2 regions of the Actinomadura sediminis genome follow, and region 2 is predicted to be linked to the other one. Evidence: riboswitches for the same ligand, from Rfam matches in the RefSeq annotation. Region 2 holds a riboswitch; the other holds the start of a gene.
What was found. Region 2 has a riboswitch for glycine ahead of gcvT (glycine cleavage system aminomethyltransferase GcvT). Riboswitches for the same ligand answer to the same signal wherever they lie in the genome.
Positions count from the first base shown of each region.

Region 1: another riboswitch for glycine. It lies ahead of gcvP (aminomethyl-transferring glycine dehydrogenase); the one in region 2 lies ahead of gcvT (glycine cleavage system aminomethyltransferase GcvT).

Region 1 covers NZ_JBHTJA010000077.1:21,953-26,363, forward strand. Annotated here, with positions in the region: gene gcvP (aminomethyl-transferring glycine dehydrogenase) at 1-2,636, opposite strand, end outside; glycine riboswitch at 2,699-2,809, opposite strand; glycine riboswitch at 2,810-2,904, opposite strand; gene ACFQ11_RS27790 (lysylphosphatidylglycerol synthase domain-containing protein) at 3,203-4,411, shown strand, end outside.
Region 2 covers NZ_JBHTJA010000015.1:97,808-102,218, reverse strand. Annotated here, with positions in the region: gene cds1 (L-cysteine desulfhydrase Cds1) at 1-368, shown strand, start outside; gene ACFQ11_RS11355 (M50 family metallopeptidase) at 361-1,659, opposite strand; glycine riboswitch at 1,900-1,995, shown strand; glycine riboswitch at 2,000-2,110, shown strand; gene gcvT (glycine cleavage system aminomethyltransferase GcvT) at 2,185-3,279, shown strand; gene gcvH (glycine cleavage system protein GcvH) at 3,296-3,700, shown strand; gene ACFQ11_RS11340 (serine hydroxymethyltransferase) at 3,697-4,411, shown strand, end outside.

The DNA of each region.
Region 1 (4,411 bases), on a different contig from region 2:
TCCCGCCGGATCTCGATCATCGCGTCGCAGAACCGGTCGAGCTCGGCGAGGTCCTCGCTCTCGGTCGGCTCGATCATCAGGGTGCCGGCGACCGGGAACGACAGGGTCGGGGCGTGGAAGCCGTAGTCGATGAGCCGCTTGGCGACGTCCTCGGCGGTGACCCCGGTCTCCTTGGTGATCTTGCGGAGGTCGGCGATGCACTCGTGCGCGACGAGGCCGTTCCGTCCCGTGTAGAGGATCGGGTAGTGCGGGGCGAGGCGCGCGGCGAGGTAGTTCGCGGCGATGATCGCGCCCTCGGTGGCAGCGCGCAGCCCGTCCGGGCCCATCATCGCGATGTACGCCCACGAGATCGGCAGGATGCCCGCCGAGCCCCACGGCGCCGCCGAGATCGGGCCGACGCCCGTGCCGGACGGGCCGGCCTCCGGGCGCAGCGGATGGTTCGGCAGGAACGGCGCGAGGTGCTCGCGGACGCCGATCGGGCCGACGCCCGGCCCGCCGCCGCCGTGCGGGATGCAGAACGTCTTGTGCAGGTTGAGGTGCGAGACGTCCGAGCCGAACTCGCCGGGGCGGGCGAGCCCGACGAGGGCGTTGAGGTTGGCGCCGTCCACGTACACCTGGCCGCCCGCCGCGTGCACGGCCTCGCACACCTCGGTGATCGTCTCCTCGAACACGCCGTGCGTGGACGGGTACGTCACCATGATCGCGGCGAGCCGGTCGCCGTGCCGGCCGATCTTGGCGTGCAGGTCGTCCAGGGCCACGTTGCCGCCCTCGTCGCACTTGACGACGACGACGCGCATCCCGGCCATGACGGCGCTCGCGGCGTTGGTGCCGTGCGCGGACGACGGGATCAGGCAGACGTCGCGGTGCTCCTCGCCGCGCGACGCGTGGTAGCCGCGGATGGCGAGCAGCCCGGCCAGCTCGCCCTGCGACCCGGCGTTCGGCTGCACCGACACCTTCGCGTACCCGGTGATCTCGGCGAGGTTCGCCTCCAGCTCCCCGATCAGCTCGACGTAGCCGGCGGCCTGGTCGACGGGGGCGAACGGGTGGACGTTCGCGAACTCCGGCCAGGTGATCGGCTCCATCTCGGCGGTCGCGTTGAGCTTCATCGTGCAGGAGCCGAGCGGGATCATCGACCGGTCGAGGGCGATGTCCTTGTCCTGGAGGCGGCGCAGGTAGCGCAGCATCGCGGTCTCGGAGCGGTGCGCGTGGAAGACCGGGTGCGTCAGGTAGGGGCTCTCGCGGCGCAGGTCGGCGGGGATCGCGCCGGCGACCTCGCCGGCGTCCCCGGCGGGGACCCCGAACGCCTCGAGGACGGCGGTGACGTGCTCGGGCAGCGTCGTCTCGTCGCAGGCGACGCCGACCCGGTCGGGACCGTCCTGCCGCAGGTTGACGCCGCGCTCGCGGGCCGCGGCGACGACCTCGGCGGCACGGCCTGGGACGCGGGCGAGGACCGTGTCGAAGAACGCGCCGTGCACGACCTCGACGCCGCCGCGGCGGAGACCGTCGGCGATCTCGGCGGCCCGGCGGTGCGCGCGCTGCGCGATCGCGGCGAGCCCCTCGGGACCGTGGTAGACGGCGTACATGCTCGCCATCACGGCGAGCAGGACCTGCGCGGTGCAGATGTTGCTGGTGGCCTTCTCGCGGCGGATGTGCTGCTCGCGGGTCTGCAGGGCGAGCCGGTAGGCGGGCGCCCCGTCGACGTCGACGGACACGCCGACGAGCCGTCCCGGCAGCTGCCGCCGCAGGTCGTCGCCGACCGACATGTACCCGGCGTGCGGGCCGCCGAAGCCGTACGGGACGCCGAACCGCTGCGCGGACCCGACGGCGATGTCGGCGCCCGACTCCCCCGGCGGGCGCAGCAGCGTCAGCGCGAGCAGGTCGGCGGCCACGACGACCGTCGCGCCCCGCTCGTGCGCCTGCGCGGACAGCGGCGCCAGGTCGCGGACGGCGCCGGACGCGCCCGGGTACTGCAGCAGCACGCCGAAGAAGTCGCCGTCGGGCAGCCCGCCGGACACGTCGGCGACCACGACCTCGATCCCGAGCGGGACGGCCCGGGTGCGGACGACCTCGATCGTCTGCGGCAGCGCGTCGGCGTCCACGAGGAACCGGCCGGGCTCCTTGCGCCGGGACGCCCGGTGCGCGAGCGCCATCGCCTCGGCGGCGGCGGTGCCCTCGTCCAGCATGGACGCGTTCGCGACCGGCAGCCCGGTCAGGTCGGCGACGGCGGTCTGGAAGTTCAGCAGCGCCTCCAGGCGCCCCTGCGAGATCTCCGGCTGGTACGGGGTGTACGCGGTGTACCAGCCGGGGTTCTCCAGGACGTTCCGCATGATCACGCCCGGCGTGATCGTCCCGTGGTAGCCGAGGCCGATCATGGAGGTGAGGACGGTGTTGCGGGCGGCCAGCTCGCGGAGCCGGTCGAGCGCGGCGGTCTCGCTCAGCGCGGGCGGCAGGTCGAGCGGGCGGGCGGTGCGGATCGCGGCGGGGACCGCCTCGTCGATCAGCGCCTTCGCGCCCGAGTAGCCGATGGCGGCCAGCATCCGGTCGCGGTCGGCCGCGGACGGCCCGATGTGCCGGTCGGCGAACGCGGCGCGGGGATGCTGCGGCGCGGCCACGGGGGCGAAGAACTGGGCGGTCATGGAGGAGCCTCCTGGCAGCTGCGGTCGCTCAGGTCCACCGCCGGCGCGCGGGCCGACGGCCGGTCTCCCCCTCTGTCATCGGCACCTGAGAGCTTCACCCGCGCACGGGGTTTCCCCTTCGGTGAGCCGCCGTTCCCGATCCGCCGGGATCGACGCCTGCTTTCCAGAGGTGCCTCGCCCGAGCGGTCCTTTTGCCTGAGAGGTTCCGGGGAGGTTGCCCCTTCGGCGCCCCACGCCGGCTGCGTGAGGTCTCTCCCGCACAGGGTCGACGGCCTGTCCGGGACAAACCCTACCCAACCGCGGCGCCCGGCGATCGTCCCGGCCCCGTAACGGGACGTTCACCGCCGTGACCTCGGCGACGGCGCCGTACCGGCGAGTACCCCGGACAGTACGATATGACCGTCCCGCCGGGGACGCGACGGGACGGACGACGAGGGGCGACGGGTGGACGGAGCGACGGCCGGACGGGGGTCCGCCGCTCGACCGGGCGCGGCCCGTTCTGGGACGCTGATCACGATGACGGACGGCCGGGACGGCGACGGGTGACGCAGACGCAGGATGGCGCGGTGCGCCCGAGGCGAGGCGCCTCCGCGGGCGTGCCCGTCGACGAGCCCGCGCAGCCGGACCGCATCCGCCGCCCGTCCGACGCCATCCGGTTCGGGGTGTCCTGCGCCGGGCTCGCCGTGGTGATGCTGCTGGTGTCGTTCGCGCAGCAGACCACGCACGGCATCCAGACCGACATCGCCGAGGGCACCGCCCACGCGCCCGAGCTCCTGCTGGCGCTGGCCACCCTGGCGTCGAGCTTCGGCGTGCTGGCCGTGCCCATCGCGTTCGCCGTCGAGCGGCTGTTCCACAAGGACGGCATGCGGGTCGCCATCGCGCTGCTCGCCGCGATGATCGCGTTCGCCGTCACGATCACCCTGGACGACCTGGTGGTGCAGGCCGCGCCCGGCGGCGTGCTGGACTCGCTGATCTGGGGCGGCACCGACACGGCCCCGGTGCACACCGACATCGCGCCCGTGATCGCGTTCGTCAGCGTGGTCGGGATGGCCGGGCGGACCCGCTGGCAGACCGCCACCTGGTCCATGATCGGACTGGCCGCGCTGACCGGCCTGACCGCCGCCTACGCCTCGGTGTCGGCGCTCGCGGCGACGTACTTCCTGGGCCGCGCGATCGGGCACGGCACCCTGTACGCGGTCGGCACCCCGAACCCGCGACCGACGGGCATGACGGTGGTGACGGCGCTGGAGCGGCTGGGGCTGTGCCCGCGGCGGGCGGCGCGGCTCGACGATCCCGCGGACGGCGGCGAGGACGCGCGCCGCTACGGCGTCGTGCTGTCCCCGGCGTCCGCCGAGGGGGACGCGGTCCCGCTGCCGCCCGGCGGCGCGCACGGCGCCTGGCATCTGGAGCTGCGGGTCCTGGACCGCGACCAGCAGACCGCCGGGCTGCCGTACCGGCTGTGGCGGATGCTGCGGCTGCGCCGCAGCACGGCCGGGCGGACGCTGCGGTCGCTGCGCCGGTCGCTGGAGCAGGAGTCGCTCACCGCGTACGCCGCCGCGGCGGCGGGCGCCCGGACCCCGCGGCTGGTCGGGACGCTCGAGGTGGGGACGCAGGCGGCGCTGCTGGCGTACGAGCACGTGCCGGGGCGGCGGCTGCGGGACGTCCCCGCCGAGGAGATCACCGACGAGCTGCTCACGGACGTGTGGCGGCAGTTCGGGAGGCTCCAGAAGGGCCGGCTGGCGCACCGCAGGCTGGAGGAGGACGCGGTCCTGGTC
Region 2 (4,411 bases):
CGCGCGTCGAGCCGTCCTTCCTGCCGACGGTGATCGACCGGATGATCCGGGTGCCGGACGCGGCGTCGATCGCGGCGATGCGGTGGACGAGCGCGGTCGGCGGCCGGAGCGTGGGCGGTTCGACGGGCACGAACATGTGGGGCGTGGTGCGGCTGATCGCGGAGATGCGGGCGCGGGGGGAGCGCGGCAGCGTGGTGACGCTGATCTGCGACGGCGGCGAGCGCTACACGGGGACGTACGGTTCGGACGCGTGGCTGCGCACGCAGGGGCTCGACATCGCGCCGTACATGGCGGCGCTGGAGACGTTCCTCGCGACCGGCGTGCTCCCGGACGTCGAACCGGACGGGCCGGGCGGCGGCGTCACATGAGCCGGATCGGGTTCACCAGGTCGGCGTAGATCAGCAGGCCGCCCATGACGATCAGCACGATCGCCATCGCGTACGTGACGGGCAGCGCCTTGGCGATGTCCACGTAGCCGGGGTCGGGCCTGCGGAAGATCTTCGCGAAGAACTTCTTGACCGCCTCCAGCAGGGCGCCGGCGATGTGGCCGCCGTCCAGCGGGAGCAGCGGGACGAGGTTGAACAGCCCGACCGCGAGGTTCAGCGAACCGAGCAGCATGACGAAGTAGGAGACCTTCTCCTGCCCGGTGAGCGCGTCGGACGCGGCGACCTCGCCGCCGAACCGGCTGACGCCGACGACGCCGACCGGCCCGTTCGGGTCGCGTTCCTCGCCGCCGAACGCCGCCTCCCACACGCCGACCATCTTCTGCGGCATGTGGAGCAGCGCCTCGACGGTCCGGCCGGTGAGGTCGGTCATGTGCTCGGCGACGGCCCCGGGCCCCTGCCGTTCGAGCTCGCGGACGGGGGTGATGCCGAGGAAGCCGACGGTGACGACCTTGTCCGGGTCGTCCAGGCTCTGCAACCGGTTCTGCGTGATCGGGACGTCCAGCCGCATGCTCTCGCCGTCGCGCTCGATCATCACCGGGACGGTCTTGTTCGCCGAGTCGCGGATCAGCAGCTGGAGCTGCTCGTAGTCCTCGATGCGAGTGCCGCCGAAGGAGACCACGCGGTCGCCGGCCTGCAGCCCGGCCTGCCGCGCCGGGGTGGGCGTGGCGTCGGCGGGGCAGGTGTCGACCTCCGCGGCCTGGCTCGTCGGGATGATGCAGTCGGAGACCTGATGGATGACGGGCTTGCTCACGTACGTGCCGAGGCCCATGATCAGGATCCCGAAGAACACCACCGCGAGCAGCAGGTTCATCGCGGGCCCGCCGAACATGATCAGCAGCTTCTGCCACCAGGGCTTGACGTAGAAGACGCGGTCCTCGTCGCCGGGCCGGACCTCCTCCAGGGCCGCGCCGCGCGCCGACTCGATCAGTCCCTGCCACGGGCCGGTGCTGATCTGCCGGATCTGGCCGGGCTTGTCGCCCTTGCGGGGCGGGAGCATCCCGATCATCCGGATGTAGCCGCCGAGCGGGATCCACTTGATGCCGTACTCGGTCTCGCCCTTGCGCCGGGACCACAGCGTGGGGCCGAAACCGACCATGAACTGGGTGGTGCGCACCTTGAACAGCTTGGCGAAGGAGAAGTGTCCCAGTTCGTGCAGGGCGATGGACGCCATCAGGCCGAAGAAAAGGATCAGTACGCCGGCCAGCCAGCCCATGCGTCACGCCCTCCGGTCGTCCGCACCCCCGCCCGGCGGGGTGATCTCCAGGAACCAACTCAGCGTACGTCATGCGGCGGGCCGTCCGGATGCCCCGGGAATCCGCCCCTGGGAGCGGACAGCGCGGGTCGGGAAGGCGATGGGGGCGTGCGCGAGGAAGTTCTCCACCGACCCGCCCGCCGGCCGGCCCCGGGGCTGGTCGAGGCGGCGACGCCGCTGCTAGCCTGACGCGAAAGCCGTTCATCCCGTGCGGGAGAGTCCCCGGCAGCCGGCCCGGGACGCCGAAGGAGCAAATCCTCCCCGGAACCTCTCAGGCCCATGGACCGCACGGGCCAGGCGACCTCTGGAAAGCGGGGACCCCGGTCCCCCGCCGAAGGTGAAAGCCCGCGGCGCGCGGCGTCCGCTCGGACGTCCGGCCGCGGGTGAAACTCTCAGGCGCCGATGACAGAGGGGGAGGCACCGAGACGCCCGGTGCGCGAGTGGGACGATGGACCACGTCGCGCCCGTGACGAAGGAGCCGAACCGATGTCCGCCGATCCCAACGCGAAGAGAACGCCGCTGCACGACGTCCACACGGACCTCGGCGCGCACCTCGTCGACTTCGCCGGGTACATGATGCCGCTGCGCTACGCCGGCGAGACGGCCGAGCACCGCGCCGTCCGCACCGGCGCCGGGCTGTTCGACCTGTCCCACATGGGGGAGATCTTCCTCGCCGGGCCGGGCGCCGGGGAGGCCCTCGACCACGCGCTCGTCGGGAACCTGTCGCCGATGAAGGTCGGCAAGGCCCGCTACACGATGATCTGCGCGCCCGACGGCGGCGTCCTCGACGATCTGATCGTGTACCGGCTCGCGGACGAGACGTGGATGGTCGTCGCGAACGCCGCGAACGCGGACGTCGTCCACGACGCGCTCGTCGAGCGGGCGCGCGGGTTCGACGCGGCCGTCGAGGACCGGTCCGCCGCGTACGCGCTCGTCGCGCTCCAGGGCCCGCGCGCGCAGGGGATCCTCGAGCGCTTCACCGGCGCGCCGCTGGACGACCTCAGGTACTACGCCGTGCTGGCGGCCGAGGTGGCGGGCGTCGACGCGCTCGTCGCCCGCACCGGCTACACGGGCGAGGACGGCTTCGAGCTGTTCGTCGACGCGGGCGACGCCGAGCGGCTGTGGCGGGAGCTGGCGGCCGTGGACGGCGTCGTCCCGTGCGGCCTCGCGGCGCGCGACAGCCTCCGGCTGGAGGCGGGGATGCCGCTGTACGGCAACGAGCTGACGGCCGAGACCACCCCGTTCGAAGCCGGGCTGGGCCGTGTCGTCAAACTGGACAAGCCCGTCGATTTCGTCGGGAAGAACGCCCTGGCGGCGCAGGCGCAGACCCCCGCGGGCCGTAGGCTCGTGGGACTGGTGGCGCGGGGGCGTCGCGCGCCCCGCAAGGGGTATGCGGTCGTCACGTCCGACGGCGCTCCGTGCGGCGTCGTGACGAGCGGCGCGCCGTCGCCCACACTGGGCAAGCCGATCGCCATGGCGTACCTCGACACCGGTGTCGAGGAGTCCGATCTGGCCGTGGACGTCCGCGGCCGGACCGAACCGGTCGACGTGGTCGCCCTGCCGTTCTACAAGCGTCCTTGAAAGAGAGAGCAACAACGTGAGCGTTCCGGAGCAGCTCCGCTACAGCGAGGAGCACGAGTGGGTGGCCGGCCTCGACAGCGCCGGGCAGGCGCCCGAGGACGGCATCGTCACGGTCGGGATCACGGCCCACGCCGCCGAGGCCCTCGGTGAGATCGTCTACCTCGAGCTGCAGCCGTCCGAGGGCGACACCGTCGAGGCGGGCGAGCCCTGCGGCGAGGTGGAGTCGACCAAGTCGGTCAGCGACCTGTACTCCCCGGTCAGCGGCGAGATCACGGCGATCAACACGAGCGTGGTGGACGAGCCGAGCGTGATCAACGACGACCCGTACGGGGAGGGCTGGATCTTCAAGGTGCGCATCTCCGAGGAGCCGGGCGACCTGCTGGACTCGGCCGCCTACGACAAGCTCGTCGAGGAGGCGTGACGGTGTCGCTCTACGCTTCGCTGGCCGAGGCCGACCCGCAGGTCGCCGAGGCCGTCGGCGCCGAGCTGCGGCGCCAGCAGTCGACGCTGGAGATGATCGCGTCGGAGAACTTCGCGCCGACGTCGGTGCTGGAGGCGCAGGGGTCGGTCCTCACCAACAAGTACGCCGAGGGCTACCCGGGGCGCCGGTACTACGGCGGCTGCGAGTACGTGGACGTCACCGAGCAGCTCGCGATCGACCGCGCCACGGAGCTGTTCGGCGCCGAGCACGCGAACGTCCAGCCGCACAGCGGCGCGCAGGCCAACACGGCCGTGTACTTCGCGCTGCTTCAGCACGGCGACACGATCCTCGGGCTGGACCTCGCGCACGGCGGGCACCTCACCCACGGGATGCGGCTGAACTACTCCGGCAAGGTGCTGAACGTGGTGCCCTACCACGTGCGCGCGGACGACGGCCGGGTCGACATGGACGAGGTGGCCTCGCTGGCCGCCGAGCACCGGCCGAAGATGATCGTGGCGGGCTGGTCGGCGTACCCGCGGCAGCTCGACTTCGCGGCGTTCCGGGAGATCGCCGACTCCGTCGGGGCCCTGCTCATGGTCGACATGGCGCACTTCGCGGGCCTCGTCGCGGCGGGCCTGCACCCCTCGCCCGTCCCGCACGCGGACATCGTCACGACGACGACGCACAAGACGCTGGGCGGGCCGCGCGGCG